DNA from 2 places in the Ruegeria sp. YTSA072 genome. Region 1 is predicted to be linked to the other one. Evidence: riboswitches for the same ligand, from Rfam matches in the RefSeq annotation. Region 1 holds a riboswitch; the other holds the start of a gene.
What was found. A riboswitch is a leader RNA that binds a small molecule or an ion and turns the genes downstream of it on or off. The one in region 1 is predicted to bind thiamine pyrophosphate.
Positions count from the first base shown of each region.

Region 2: it holds a riboswitch for thiamine pyrophosphate, as region 1 does, so the genes downstream of both, thiD (bifunctional hydroxymethylpyrimidine kinase/phosphomethylpyrimidine kinase) here and thiB (thiamine ABC transporter substrate binding subunit) in region 1, are expected to answer to the same signal.

Region 1 is NZ_JBXWNI010000003.1:464,542-472,403, forward strand. It holds gene AC2FIB_RS08825 (enoyl-CoA hydratase) at 1-598, shown strand, start outside; gene AC2FIB_RS08830 (CBS domain-containing protein) at 919-1,407, shown strand; gene AC2FIB_RS08835 (ArsB/NhaD family transporter) at 1,432-2,796, shown strand; TPP riboswitch at 2,935-3,040, shown strand; gene thiB (thiamine ABC transporter substrate binding subunit) at 3,074-4,054, shown strand; gene AC2FIB_RS08845 (thiamine/thiamine pyrophosphate ABC transporter permease ThiP) at 4,030-5,577, shown strand; gene AC2FIB_RS08850 (thiamine ABC transporter ATP-binding protein) at 5,564-6,256, shown strand; gene AC2FIB_RS08855 (adenylate/guanylate cyclase domain-containing protein) at 6,323-7,862, shown strand, end outside.
Region 2 is NZ_JBXWNI010000011.1:54,019-61,880, forward strand. It holds gene AC2FIB_RS17025 (FAD-dependent oxidoreductase) at 1-656, opposite strand, end outside; gene thiD (bifunctional hydroxymethylpyrimidine kinase/phosphomethylpyrimidine kinase) at 653-1,456, opposite strand; TPP riboswitch at 1,502-1,607, opposite strand; gene dnaJ (molecular chaperone DnaJ) at 1,737-2,891, opposite strand; gene dnaK (molecular chaperone DnaK) at 2,966-4,876, opposite strand; gene AC2FIB_RS17045 (alpha-ketoglutarate-dependent dioxygenase AlkB family protein) at 5,088-5,690, shown strand; gene AC2FIB_RS17050 (ABC transporter permease) at 5,687-6,508, opposite strand; gene cysQ (3'(2'),5'-bisphosphate nucleotidase CysQ) at 6,632-7,429, shown strand; gene AC2FIB_RS17060 (3-deoxy-manno-octulosonate cytidylyltransferase) at 7,429-7,862, shown strand, end outside.

The sequences.
Region 1 (7,862 bases):
AGGCAATATGTTCACAGCCGGGAATGACCTGCAGGACTTTATGACAGGCGGTCTTCCGGCGGGTGACGCTGAAAATCCGATTATTCGGTTCCTGAATGCGATCCGGGATTGTCCGAAACCCCTGATCGCCGCAGTCAACGGGTCTGCAATTGGTGTTGGCCTGACCATGCTGCTGCACTGCGATCTGGTCTATTCCGCGAACAGCGCTACATTCAGAGCTCCATTTGTCCAACTGGGTCTGGTGCCCGAGGCCGGTTCTTCGATGTTGCTGCCTGCGTCCCTCGGTATGGCTGTCGCCAATGACGTCTTGCTGGCCGGGCGGGTTCTGACGGCATCCGAGGCCCTGAACCACGGGTTGGTCGCGCGCGTCTTTGCCGACGGTGAGTTGATGTACGAAGTCCAGGAGATCGCAAAAGCCATTGCAGCCTCATCCCCGGTAGCGCTCAAACAGTCAAAGGCCCTGATCCGCAATCAACGTGACGAAGTGGCCGGACACATGGCCGCAGAAATCAAGATTTTTGCCGCGCAGCTACAATCCCCGGATTTCGCCGAAAGCGTTGCGGCCAAACTGCAAAAACGCGCACCGAATTACAGCTGACACGCGCCTTTGAGGGACTACGGCTTTCCTCGCCTCGAAGGCAGCCCCGGTTATTTCGGAAACGAAAGCTGAGGCACAAAACGCCACTGACGCAAACCCAAGCTGAAACCAACCTTCCTTTATTGGCCTACATCGCGAATAACGGAAGGATATCAGCTTAATTTCATTACCGGGCTGGTCAATTCCGCCCGGCAATGGAATCAGTGCGCATCAACAAATTTTGATTCGCCCTGACACGCTTTAACAAGCCGAAAAAGGGCGTGCCCTGTGGCTGTTGGATGGCGTTTCACCCGATAGCCGCGTGAAGTCAGAGGAAAAGCATGGGCCTAACCTGCTATGACGTGATGGTACCGTCTGAGGTACAAAAGACCATTCTGCCGGATGAAAGCATCGCCACGGCCTTCAACATCATCAGGGGCAGCCGGGCACGATTTCTGCCTGTCGTGGCTGAAGACGGAACTTATGTTGGTGTCTTTACCGCGCCGACGCTGCTGAAACTGATTCTGCCGAAGGCGGCGACAATCGGTCTGAATGATGATGCGTCGCGCGTCGCGATCGACTCGCTCAGCTTCATGAATCTGACGCGGGAAGATTTCGAACAACAGATGGAGCGGCTGAAGACCGAAAAGGTTCGCGACAACATGTCGAGGCCCTCGAACATCCCCGTTGCTGCACCCGACACGCCGGTGATGGAAGGTATCTTCCTGATCTACAAATACAAACGGCACGTGATCCTTGTTGAGCCCGAAACCAACCGTTTCGTTGGCACCGTAAGCGCCAACTCGCTTTTGGATCGCGCACTCAGCTAACCCTATACAAACCGGACTAAAACTTTGGCTACGCATTCGACGTCACACGGAGAGGCCGCTCTCTCTGTTCCACAACTATTGGGCATTGATCCGCTTTGGATCGCGACCGGAATTCTGATTTTGGTGTATGCGGTCCTGATCACCGAAAAGGTCAACCGCGCCATTCTGACGATGTTGGGCGCGTCCCTGATGGTCCTGTTTGGCATCATCAATCAGGAACAGGCCGTGGCGGGTGTGGACGCCAACACTTTGGCACTGCTTATCGGCATGATGGTCATCGTGGGGATCACCAGCAAATGCGGATTGTTCCAATACGTAGCGATCAAGGCCGCAAAAGCGGTGAAAGCCAATCCAACCGGCATCCTGATCATGCTGACGCTGATTACGGCGGTGTTCTCGGCCCTGCTGGACAACGTGACGACCGTTTTGCTGATCGCCCCGATTACGCTGCTGATCACTGAAGCCCTGGAAACGCGTGTGTTCCCGTTTTTTGTCGCCGAGATCCTGGCCTCGAACGTGGGGGGAACAGCGACGCTGATCGGTGACCCGCCCAACATCATCATTGGCTCGGCCGCAGGGCTTAGCTTCAACGATTTCGTGGTGAACCTGGCGCCTATCTCGGCCATATGTCTGGTTGTCCTGACCGGCATTATTTACCTTATGAACCGCAAGGAACTGGCCCGCATTCCGAAATCGGCCAGCGATCGGATTATGGGTTTCAACGAATCCGAAGCGGTTACTGATGTTGTCTTGATGATCAAGTCTCTGGCCGTTTTGGCTCTGGTTTTGCTCGGGTTCACGCTGGGGCACAGCTACGGCATTCAGCCGGGTACGTCAGCGTTGGCCGGTGCAGGCCTGTTGATGCTGCTGGCCTATGGCCACCAAAGCGGTGAAGAACAGTCGGAGTCGGTTCACCACATCTTTGGTGAAGTTGAATGGGTCACAATCTTTTTCTTCGGTGGGCTGTTCGTCATTGTTGCCGGTGTCGAACATGTTGGACTGCTAGCATTCTTCGGTGAAAAAGTGCTGGAGCTCACCCAAGGCGACATGATGTGGACCGCGTTCTTCATCTTCTGGGCCTCTGGCATCCTGTCGGCCATTCTGGACAACATCCCGTTTGTGGCAACGATGATCCCTCTGATCGAATCCACCGCGGATACATTTGGCGGCGAAGACGCGATTGAGCCCTTGTGGTGGTCGCTGGCGCTTGGGGCCTGTCTGGGCGGCAACGGTACACTGTTGGGAGCAAGCGCCAACCTTACGGTGGCTGCTTTTGCGGAAAAGGCCAAGCAGCCCATCGGCTTCATCGCCTTCGCCAAAATTGCATTCCCGATCATGATCCTGACCCTGATGATCGCGAACGTTTATATTTGGCTGCGTTACTTCTGACCCTATGGCCCTTTGAACCAAACGCAATACAGGTTCAAAGGGCGTCGGACTCCGGACAGATTTACTTGCCCGCATTCGACACGCGCCGCGCTGAGGCACCGAATTTGGTTGTCTTTCTAGCCAATCCCCCCTAGTGACGGCCTCACCTCGGGGAGCACGGCCTGCCGCGCTGAGATGCTTATCAAGCGAACCCGTAGAACCTGAACCGGCTAGAACCGGCGGAGGGAAGGGTTTCGGTTTCATCCATCCTTGCCCTCTCGCCGCAATGGAGGATGACATGAAACATCTGCTAATTGCTGCGGGACTTCTGAGTGCAACTTCGGCTATCGCCGCCGACAAGCCTCAGCTTACCGTTTACACCTATGACAGCTTTGTATCCGACTGGGGCCCCGGCCCGCAGGTCAAGGAAGCTTTTGAAGCGGTCTGCGACTGCGAGCTGAACCTTGTTGGCGTCGAAGATGGTGCCGCGCTGTTGTCGCGTGTCCGGCTTGAGGGTGAAAACTCTGACGCGGACGTTGTGCTTGGATTGGACACCAACCTGATTGCAGCGGCCCGGGAAACCGGCCTGTTTGCGCCCAATTCCGTCTCTGCCGACTTCGCGCTGCCGATCGAATGGACCGATGACACGTTCACACCGTATGACTGGGGCTACTTCGCCTTTGTTCACAAAGCGGACGCGACAGCACCTGCAAACTTCCGGGAACTGGCGGACAGCGACACCAAGATCATCATCCAGGACCCTCGCTCGTCCACGCCCGGTCTGGGCCTGCTGATGTGGGTCAAAGCGGCTTATGGTGAGGAAGCACCCGAAATCTGGGCTGGTCTTTCCGACAACATCGTGACCGTTACCAAGGGTTGGTCCGAGGCATACGGCCTGTTCCTTGAGGGCGAGTCGGACATGGTTCTCAGTTACACCACATCTCCGGCCTATCACCTGATCGCCGAGGATGACGGCAGCAAAGCCGCGTCAGCTTTCGACGAAGGCAATTACTTGCAGGTCGAAGTTGCTGCAAAGCTGGCTGAAACAGATCAGGCCGAACTGGCGGATCAGTTTTTGCAGTTCATGGTCTCGGACGCGTTCCAGCAAATCATTCCGACGACCAACTGGATGTATCCGGCCGTAACCCCGGCAGACGGCCTGCCCAAAGGGTTCGAAACCCTGACAGTGCCGGCAAAGTCGCTTCTGTTCTCTCCCGATGAAGCCGCCGCCGTGCGGGATCAGGCCCTGGCAGAATGGCAGAACGCGCTCAGCCAGTAAGCCCATGGCCCGGTATCGGTGCGGCGGCCCTGGTCGCCGCGCTGATCCTGGGCACTCTTGCGGCGGTTGCACTGCGTGCTGAAACCAGCGGCGGGTTCACTCCCGCCGACTGGGCTGCGCTGCGGTTCACGCTGACCCAAGCCACACTGTCCGCATTGTTCAGCGTGGTGTTGGCAGTGCCGGTTGCGCGGGCTTTGGCACGTCGGAGGTTCCCCGGCCGACGGGCTTTAATTGCGCTTTTGGGCGCGCCCTTCATCCTGCCGGTCATCGTTGCCATTTTGGGTCTGCTGCAAGTTTTTGGCCGGTCGGGGTGGATCTCGGACTTCCTTGGCATTTTCGGCCTGCCGCCCATACGAATCTACGGCTTGCATGGCGTCGTACTGGCGCATGTGTTTTTCAACCTGCCTCTGGCCACACGCCTTGTGTTGCAAGCCTGGCAGGAAATTCCGGCAGAACGGTATCGCCTGGCCGCACAACTGGGATGCAACGGCATGGCCATGTTTCGACTGATCGAGATGCCGATGCTGAAACGGACCCTGCCCGGGGTTCTTGCAGTAATCTTCGCCATTTGCCTGACCAGCTTCGCCGTCGCCCTCACCTTGGGCGGAGGACCACGGGCCACAACGATCGAACTGGCGATCTATCAGGCCTTCACCTACGATTTCGACCTGGGCCGCGCCGCCCTGTTATCCGCCCTGCAACTTGCCCTGACAGCTGCGACCGCTTTAGTGGCGCTGAAGTTTTCGCGCGGGGACGGTTTTGGAACAGGCCTTGATCGCGCATTGCGCCGCTGGGACGGGGGTGCGCCGACGATAGATGTATTCTGGATCGTCGCAGCGGCCGTCTTTTTGCTACTGCCTTTGGCATCGGTCGTAATTTCGGGAGTTGCCGGGTTGTTTGACATGCCCGCAATCGTTTTTCGAGCCGCGTTGATCTCGGTCCTTGTTGCCGCTGCAAGCACCGCAGTCCTGCTTTTGCTTGCTTTGCCTATGGCCACCGCTGTCGCGAGCGGCCGGTACGGGCTTGTGGAACTCAGCGGCATTTTGGGTTTGGCCGCATCACCACTGGTGATCGGTACGGGCCTGTTCATCTTAATCCGGCCTTTGGCAAACCCGACGACATTGGCTCTGCCTGTCACTGCTTTGGTAAATGCTGCGATGGCCCTGCCCTTTGCTTTACGCATTCTGGTCCCCGCGGCGCGCGACATAACCGCCAGGCACGGACGTCTCGCGCTTTCATTGGATATGACAAAATGGACGTTTTTCACGCGCATCTTGCTACCACGCATGCGTCCGCAGATCGGGTTCGCCGCTGGTCTTGGGGCGGCTCTGTCAATGGGTGATCTGGGCGTGATCGCACTGTTCGCCGATCCGCAGATCGCGACCCTGCCCTTGCAAATCTACCGCCTGATGGGCGCCTATCAGATGCAGGCGGCTGCCGGCGGGGCATTAATGCTGTTGCTGCTGTCCATGGGCGCATTCTGGCTATTGGACCGAGGAGGGCGCTCGCATGCTGAAGCTTGACGACTGTGTGATTGAAAACGGGAATTTCACCCTAAACGCCGATATCCAGATCGAGGTTGGCAACAGCATTGCCATTGTAGGCCCGTCCGGGGCGGGCAAGTCCACATTGCTGGAGACTATCGCTGGATTTCGGGATCTAAAAAAGGGTCAGATTTTTTGGAGTGGACAACAGATTTCCAACTTGCATCCCGGCAAGCGCCCTATGGCGATGCTGTTTCAAGACGGAAACCTGTTTCCGCATCTGACGGCTGAACAAAACATCGCCCTGGGCCTGCGCCCAAACGGTCGGTTGTCCGAAGACGAGGATGCACAGGTTCAGTCCGCTCTGGGCCGGGTTTCTTTGCATGGTTTGGGCGCGCGCAAACCCTCGGAACTGTCCGGAGGACAGCAAAGCCGGGTTGCCCTGGCCCGCGTACTTGTGCAGCGGCGCGAACTGTTGCTTTTGGACGAACCGTTTGCCGCCCTTGGGCCAGCCTTGAAAGCCGAAATGCTGGATTTGGTGGCCGATCTGGTGGCCGAAACCCAAACGACCCTGCTGATGGTCAGCCACGATCCGCAGGATGCACGCCGTATTGCCGACCAGACCGTACTTGTTGCAGACGAAACGGTGCATGCCCCCGTTCAGACAACGGAACTCTTTGACAACCCGCCGCCAAGTCTGCGTGCCTATCTTGGCTAGCGGTGATCCCGCCTCAGAAGTCAACGAGGCGTTGTAACGGGTCGCCAAGCTAAATATCGTTCAAAGATGGTCAACGAAGACAAGCATACGCAGCACACTGGCGTGATCGGCAAAAGCGCCCAGGCGCAAAGCAACCGCCAAACAAGGTTGAAAATCCGAATTTCCACTCTGCTGGCGCTGACCATTGGCGGGCTGGTGGCAATATCGGCGGGCGCAGTTCTGTTGGTTTCGACTTATGCCAATTTTCAGAACACGACGGAACTGTTGAATACGTCTGCCGCGATGATCGTCGAATCCATCGAAGACGATATCTTCAGCCTGACGACACCGATCGAGGAACTGGCACAATCCCTACAAGAAGACGCAAGCACGGGTGAAGTCGACCTGCACGACACCGATTTTCTGAGAGCCTACTTCAAAGGCGTGGTGGCTTCGGTCCCGTATCTGACAGATCTTGCCATCGTGTATCCTGACGGCAGTCTGTTTATTTCAACACATGTCACCGATGTTGAGGGGCCACGTTTAATAACGTCATACGAACCTCCGGCTGCAGGCACGCTTCAGTATCTTAAAGATGTTAAAGGCTATGATGGTTTGTTCTGGAACGAACCCTTCTTTGACCAGGGCCGGACACATATCTCAGCGACTGTACCTGCCTATAAAGACGGTATTTTCCTCGGGGCCGTGCTCGTTTCTTCTACCGTTCACCATTTCTCGGGCCTGGTCGACGAGTTAAGCGGGAAATACGGGGCAACCGGTTTTGTTCTGTACGGTGACAACCGCGTTCTGGCCCATCCCAAATTGCTGAACCTGTCTGCAAACACGTTAAGCTCAAACGCCCCCTTGCATTCGGTCGCAGCACTTGATGACGCGGTCATCTCACAAATGCTGATGCAGCCACCCGAGTTTCAGGGCAACGATGGAACATTTGTCGGATATGTGGTCGAGGCGCTGGACGGAGAACACCTGGTTTTGACAAGCATCGTCAGCGGCTTCGGATCTGAGCCGTGGGTGATCGGGCAGTATTCTCCACTGAGCGATTGGAGCAACCAATGGTCCCGGCTGAGTGATGCCGCCCTGGTCAGTCTTGGTTTACTGATCGCTTCGGTCATTGCGGCGCTTGTGTTGGCCAGACGATTGGCGGCACCCATTCACAGGTCGACCGAAGAAGCCATCAAAATCAGCGAGCTGAATCTGAACCAGATCGACCACCTGCCCCCATCTCGGGTCTCAGAACTGAACCTTCAGGCTGTTGCCTTCAACAAGATGCTCGACGGGCTGCGCTGGTTTCAAACTTATTTGCCCCGAACCCTTGTACGGCAAATGCTAAAGACCGGAGACCCTAACCTTGTGTTGCCGCGCGAAGTCGAACTGACCGTCATGTTCGCCGACATCGTGGGGTTCACACCCGCATCCGAGGCCATGACGCCACAAGCCACGGCAGCAATGCTGAACCGGCATTTCGAGATCCTGAACCGCTGTATAGAAGCCGAGGGCGGAACGCTCGACAAATACATCGGCGACGCGGCGATGGCGTTCTGGGGGGCGCCCCAGGACCAGACGGACCATGCCGAACGCGCCTGCCGGGCTGCAATGGCAATCAAGC
Region 2 (7,862 bases), on a different contig from region 1:
CCGCGTGGAACGATATACAGCGGCACGCGTGGATGAAGCAGGCGTATAGGCCGGGTCAGTGTCACGTCTGGGCACCGTATCACCAGCATCTCACCCTTCACGCCGCGCAAGTCCTGCAGATATTCGCGCGCGTGCAGACCTCTGCAATCAATGGCGTTGTCCAATCCCGTCGGAGCGCGCGCATGATGGAATTCAACACCGTGATCCTGAAGCTGGTGCGACAGATCCAGTAAGGCCTGACGCGGATCCAAATGGGCTTCCGCAGCAAAGTAGAGACCCTTTTTGAAACCATGCAGATCAGGCTCTAATAAAATTATTTCTCTGTCATCAACTTCAGAAAACCCCTCCGTTCTGCGGGCGAAACGACGCAGATCCGGCAGGTCTCGTGGGTTAGCAACAACCAATGTGCCGCGCCTGTGGACCTGAGTGCGCTTGGCCCACCAGTCGATTGCCAATTGCCCCAGACGCAGGACAGGTTCCTCGGCGTTTTCATACTCGCACCAAGGTGCCAACATTCCGCCCGCCCACCAGGAACAGCCATGCGGCCCCGGTGCACCACCGGGATCAAACACCTGAACCTTGGCCCCGCGCGCGACAAGTTCGGAAGCAACGGCCAACCCGACCACGCCTGCCCCTATGATCGAACAGACGGTCACGCGGACCAAACCTGATGGAAGTGATGAACAGGCCCGTGACCTTGTCCGATTTTTAGAGCATCAGCCTGAGCGATGGCGCCCTGCAGATAGTCATGTGCTTGCGCCACGGCCTGGGGCAGCGAAAGATCCTTGGCCAATCCGGCCGCTATGGATGAGGACAGCGTGCATCCCGTTCCGTGGGTGTTGCTTGTCTGTCGGCGCGGCGCTTGAAATTGGTCCATCACGCCAAAATCTGAGACCAGTACGTCGTGGCAGATGTCGCCTTTCCCATGACCGCCCTTCATCAGGACCGCACCCGCACCCAATGCGCATAACTCGCGCCCTTGTGTAATCATCTGCTCGAAGCTGTCCGCTGGTTCAGCGCCCAGCAAACGGGCCGCTTCTGGCAGGTTTGGCGTCAACACGGTCGCGCGCGGCAACAATACGTCGCGTAGCGTTTGGATCGCCTCTTCTGCCTGCAATGCATCGCCGGATTTCGCGATCATGACCGGATCCAGAACCACCGGCCCGTCAAAATCCGCGATACTGTCTGCGACACATTGGATGATCTGAGGGGTCGCCAGCATTCCGATCTTGATCGCACCAACATCCAGGTCGGTTAGAACAGCCTCGATCTGGGCTGCAATGACGTCCAGAGGGATGCCATGCACGGCCGTAACTGCACGAGTATTCTGCGCCGTCACTGCGGTAATTACGCTGGCACCGTAGACGCCAAGCGCGGACATGGCCTTGAGGTCTGCCTGAATTCCGGCCCCGCCGCCGCTGTCAGATCCTGCGATTGTTAAGGCAATTGGTGCCATGTCGTTGCTCCGGTTCAAAATGGGCAACGGGCATGGAAAACGTCTAAGCACTATAAGACCGTTCCCTACGCCGGTATTGCCCGGATCAGGTTCGATGGGTTAGCGCGTTCACGCCTCTCAGCCCCCAAGCAGGGCACCCCAACGGTTGGGGCGACACTCTCAGGGGATGGCGGGGGAATCAAGGGCCAATTTTGGGGCAGATCACGGTCAAACTGGACTTATAAAATGCAAAAGCCGGCCTCAACGGACCGGCTTTTGTTTGATGTTCAGGTGTTCAGGTTCAGCCCTTCATACCGTCCCAAAACGACTTGACGGACGAGAAAAAGCTTTTTGATTCCGGGTGGTTATCTTCGCCCAGATCGTCAAACTCACGCAAAAGCTCTTTTTGACGGCTTGTCAGATTGACCGGGGTTTCCACGGCCAGTTCGATGAACATATCGCCGACGCCACCGCCGCGAAGGGCTGGCATGCCTTTGCTGCGTAAGCGCATCTGACGTCCTGACTGACTGCCAGCCGGAATTTGCACGCGACCACGGCCACCGTCGATGGTGGGCACTTCGATCGAACCGCCCAGCGCTGCCTTGGCCATGCTGACCGGAACGCGGCAATACAGGTTTACGCTGTCGCGCTCGAACAGCTTGTGGTCCGAAACTTCGACAAAAATATACAGGTCGCCCGGGGGGCCGCCGCGCATCCCGGCCTCACCTTCGCCCGCAAGCCGGATGCGTGTGCCGGTTTCGACACCAGCCGGAATGTTGACCGACAGCGCGCGTTCTTTTTCGACGCGCCCGGCGCCGCCGCATGATTTACAGGGATTCTTGATAATTTGACCCAGACCCGAACATGTCGGGCACGACCGTTCAACTGTGAAAAAGCCCTGTTGCGCCCGCACTTTTCCCATGCCCGAACAGGTCGGGCAGGTTGTGGGCTCAACCCCGCCTTCCGCACCCGAGCCGTCACAGGCCGAGCAGGCCACGGCAGCAGGCACGTTGATCGTCTTTTGCAGGCCAGAGAATGCTTCTTCCAGGCTTACACGCAGGTTGTAACGCAGGTCTGACCCGCGCGCGGCCCGTCGACCACCCCCGGTAGCACCGCGCTGACCACCCATAAAATCGCCGAACAGGTCATCGAACACGTCCGAGAAGGCACTGGAGAAATCGCCCTGTCCGCCAAATCCGCCGCCGGGACGGCCACCGCCGCCCATACCGTTTTCAAACGCGGCATGACCAAAACGGTCATACGCGGCCTTTTTTTCGGCATCGCGCAAGACGTCGTAAGCTTCGTTCGCTTCTTTGAACTGAGCCTCGGAATCCGGGTTGTCCTTGTTGCGGTCGGGATGCAATTCCTTGGCTTTCGTGCGAAAGCCCTTCTTAATCTCGTCCGCTGATGCGCCCTTGGACACGCCGAGCACATCATAGTAGTCGCGTTTTGACATCAGTATTTCCTTCTGCCGCAACGTAATCGGGCCGGCCCGGTGACCGGACCGGCCCGAATTGGCCCGGTTTCCCGTTACTTACGCTTTTCGTCGTCAAGATCTTCGAATTCGGCATCGACGATATCGTCTTCACCAGCCGGAGCAGCATCCGCCGCCGCAGGCTCATCCTCGGTCTCTTCAGACTGCGCCTTGTAGATGGCTTCGCCCAGCTTCATGGCGGCTTCGGTCACGTTCTGAATGCCTGACTTGATCTTGTCGGCATTCTCGGTTTCCAGCTCGTCCTTCAGCGCGACAATCGCCAACTCGATGGCTTCGATGGTGGTCGGGTCGACCTTGTCGGCATGCTCTTCCATCGACTTCTCGGTCGAGTGGATGAGGCTTTCTGCCTGGTTCTTCGCCTCAATCAACTCGCGGCGTTCCTTGTCCGCCTCGGCGTTCTCTTCGGCGTCCTTGACCATCTTGTCGATATCTTCGTCCGACAGACCACCCGATGCCTGGATGGTGATCTTCTGCTCTTTGCCGGTGCCTTTGTCCTTGGCCGAAACCGAGACAATGCCGTTGGCGTCGATGTCAAAAGTCACCTCGATCTGAGGCATGCCGCGCGGTGCGGGCGGGATATCTTCAAGGTTGAACTGACCCAGGATCTTGTTATCCGCAGCCATTTCGCGCTCACCCTGGAAACAGCGGATGGTCACAGCGTTCTGGTTGTCCTCGGCGGTCGAGAAGACCTGAGATTTTTTCGTCGGGATCGTGGTGTTACGGTCGATAAGACGAGTGAACACGCCACCCAACGTCTCGATACCCAGCGAAAGCGGGGTTACGTCCAGCAGAACCACGTCTTTGACGTCGCCTTGCAGAACGCCGGCCTGAATGGCGGCACCCATGGCAACAACTTCGTCCGGGTTCACACCCTTGTGCGGTTCTTTACCGAAGAATTTGGTGACCTCTTCGATCACCTTGGGCATGCGGGTCATACCGCCGACCAGAACAACCTCATCAATGTCGCCCGCCGACAGACCGGCGTCTTTCAATGCGGCCTGACAGGGTTTCATCGACTTCTTGATCAGATCGCCGACCAGCGATTCCAGCTTGGCACGGGTCAGTTTCATGACCATGTGCAGCGGCTGACCGTTGGCGCCCATCGAGATGAACGGCTGGTTGATCTCAGTCTGCGAGGTCGAAGACAGTTCGATCTTGGCTTTTTCAGCGGCTTCTTTCAGACGCTGCAGGGCCATCTTGTCGCTGGACAGATCGACACCGTGTTCCTTTTTGAACTCATCCGCCAGGTAGTTGACGATGCGCATGTCAAAGTCTTCACCACCCAGGAAGGTGTCACCGTTGGTCGATTTGACCTCGAACAGGCCGTCGTCGATTTCCAGAATGGTCACGTCGAAAGTACCGCCACCAAGGTCATAGACCGCGATGGTTTGGGTTTCTTCTTTGTCCAGGCCATAGGCCAGCGCAGCCGCTGTCGGTTCGTTGATGATCCGCAGCACTTCCAGACCGGCGATTTTGCCTGCGTCTTTGGTGGCCTGACGCTGGGCGTCATTGAAATACGCGGGAACGGTGATGACCGCCTGCGTGACTTCTTCACCCAGATAGCTCTCGGCGGTTTCCTTCATCTTGCCCAGAGTGAAGGCCGAAATCTGGCTTGGGGAGTATTTTTCACCGCGGGCTTCCACCCACGCGTCACCGTTGCCGCCATCCACGATGGCGTACGGCACCATTTTCTTGTCCTTCTGGACTTCTGCATCATCCACACGACGACCGATCAGGCGCTTGACGCCAAAGATCGTGTTGTCGGGGTTGGTGACCGCCTGACGTTTTGCAGGCTGACCGACCAGACGCTCATCTTCGGTGAAGGCGACGATCGAGGGCGTGGTCCGCGCCCCTTCTGCGTTTTCAATGACCTTTGGCTGAGAGCCGTCCATGATGGCCACACACGAGTTGGTGGTGCCGAGGTCAATACCGATTACTTTTCCCATATGTTCAATCCCTTTCTCTTCAAGGCGATGTCTCGAGGTCCGGACCCGTTATGGCATCCGGTCCCGATCTGGTTTGCGCAACAGCACTACACCATCGCGCGTCCCGGCGTATATAAGGGCGAGATCAGAGGCCTGCAAGCGGTGTAAAAGGCAGGTTTTGGGAATCTGCGGCCTTTTTGACAAGGTTTTGGCAAGGATTGGGGAATCTTCAATGGCGCGGCTGCTCTTGCGCGGATTTGACATCAGAAAAGCCTATCTGGACGTTGCGGCACAAACGCAACTGATTGAGGCGTTGCGCCCGATTCTGAAATCGGCGCCGCTGTTCCGGCCGGTTACGCCCTCGGGCAAGGAAATGTCGGTGCGCATGACCTCAGCCGGAGCGTTTGGTTGGGTCACTGACAAAGGGGGCTACCGATATCAGGCGCAGCACCCTAAAGGAATGGTGTGGCCCGACATTCCTGATACGATACTGGGCATCTGGCGCAAGCTTGCCAGTACCCAACGCGATCCGGATTGCTGTCTGATCAACTATTACGGCGAAGGTGCGCGCATGGGGCTGCATCAAGACAAGGACGAGGCCGATTTCTCCTGGCCTGTCCTGTCGATATCCCTGGGCGACGATGCCCTTTTCCGCATCGGAAACGAAACCCGGGGCGGCAAGACCGAGTCGATCTGGCTGAACTCCGGCGACGTCTTGGTTATGGGCGGCCCCGCCCGCCTGACCTATCACGGGGTAGACCGCATCCGTTTCGGTTCATCCAAGCTGTTGCCCAAAGGCGGGCGGATCAACCTGACCCTACGGGTGGCGAGTTAGCGGCGCGCCCCCCAACTGGCCGACACATGCTGGCGGGTGTAAAAAATCCCCAGCAATCCAATTGTCAGCAAGGCCAGCCCAACCCAAAGCGCGTATTCCCAACTGGAGTTTCGCGGATAGTAGTTACGAAAGACAAAGCCACGGCATTGGTCAATTATGTGAAACAACGGGTTCCAGGCAAAGAAACTCAGCAAGAAGCCACCCAGCGCATTCCCTACAACCATTTTGCCCGAAAAAATCATGTTCATGCGTCGGTACAAGTTTCTGAGAATATCAGAAGTCCCGGGGAACCACGGTTTGAGCGCCATGAAAACAACACCCACCGCACATCCCGTAAACCAGGCCAGGATCAGCATATAGAACGCGCCGCCGGGCTCTTGGATCTCCAGCGGCTCAATTATGACGCTGTAGGCGAAGAGGATCACAAGGATCGAAACCAATTGCGTATAAAGCGATCCGAAGGCGGTCGCCAACAATGCGACCATCATATTCATCGGAGAGTGCAGCATCATCGGGTTGTTTCCTGTAGCCACGCCAGCGACGGTCGAGACGGCTTTGATGTGAGTCAGGAACAGAAAGACACCTGATAAGAGAAACAGGATAAAGTTACCCCGGATCTTGGCCACTCGTGTGCCCAACATCGACAAGATCAGATAAAAAACGGTCACAAGTGCGAGAATTTGCACGATATTGATGATGATCGCGATCACGGCATTCGCGTGTTTTGATCGTATCCCGTGCACAACCGCATGATAGATAAGCTCAGCGGTCGTGAAAGCGCTGCCCAAAAGCGTCTGTTTTCGCTTAAAATAAAACACTCAGTACACTCTTTCCCGCTGAACTGCCTGCAAACTGCCACGAAATTCTTGCCGTTCCGTAACCGCCGCATCATAAGGCCCACAAGGATTTCGATCAACAAACTACAGCAACGGAGCATTTTTGTGACCTACGACGCCCTTATTCCCGTAATCAGACGTCTGGCGCTGGAAGCCGGGGACACGATCATGCAGATCTACGAGTCGGATGATTTCGACGTCAAAGTCAAATCCGACGCCAGCCCCGTGACCGAAGCGGACGAGGCAGCCGATGCCCTGATATCGGCAGGCTTGCGCGCCGCGTTCGCGGATATTCTGCTGGTGACCGAAGAACAGGCCGCATCACATTCCGAAAAAGGCGACACATTCCTGATCGTCGATCCGCTGGACGGCACCAAGGAATTCATCAACCGGCGCGGTGATTTCACGGTGAACATCGCATTGGTCGAAAACGGAGTGCCAACTCGGGGCGTTGTGTATGCACCGGCCAAGGGGCGCATGTTCTACACGCAAGCAGACGGTCAATCGGTTGAGGAAACCGGCGCGCTGAACAAAGCGCAGGCCGGCGACGTGACCCCGATTTCGGTGTCTGAGCCGGACAATTCGGCACTTTTGATCGTCGCCTCAAAATCGCACCGCGATCAGGCGACCGAGGATTACATCAACAAATATCAGGTCAAGGACAGCAAAAGCGCAGGCTCGTCCCTGAAGTTCTGTCTGGTCGCGACCGGAGAAGCGGATTTGTATCCCCGCGTTGGCCGCACAATGGAATGGGACACCGCCGCAGGTCATGCCGTGCTGGCTGGGGCGGGCGGCAAGGTTGTTCGTTTCGATGACCACTCGTCATTGACCTACGGCAAGGACGGCTATGCAAACCCGTTCTTTATCGCCTACGCTCCGGGCGTTGACCTGAAGGAGGCCTGATGTCCATATTGATTGCCATCCCCGCCCGCTATGCCTCGACCCGCTACCCCGGTAAGCCGCTGGTTCCGCTGACCGGGGCAAGCGGCAACGCGATGACCCTGATCGAACGATCGTGGCGCGCCGCCTGTTCCGTATCGGGCGTGGACAAGGTTGTTGTCGCCACCGACGACGACCGCATCCGCGACGTGGCCGAAGGGTTCGGGGCCGAGGTGGTGATGACATCCGAGACCTGCGGCAATGGCACCGAACGCTGCGCCGAGGCCCATACTGCTCTGGGCGCGGGCTATGAGATCGTGGTGAACCTGCAAGGGGATGCGCCACTGACACCACATTGGTTTGTCGAAGACCTGATCGCCGGTCTGCGCGCCGCGCCCGAGGCAGGTGTCGCCACGCCGGTTCTGCGGTGTGACGGAGATGCTTTGAACAGCCTGCT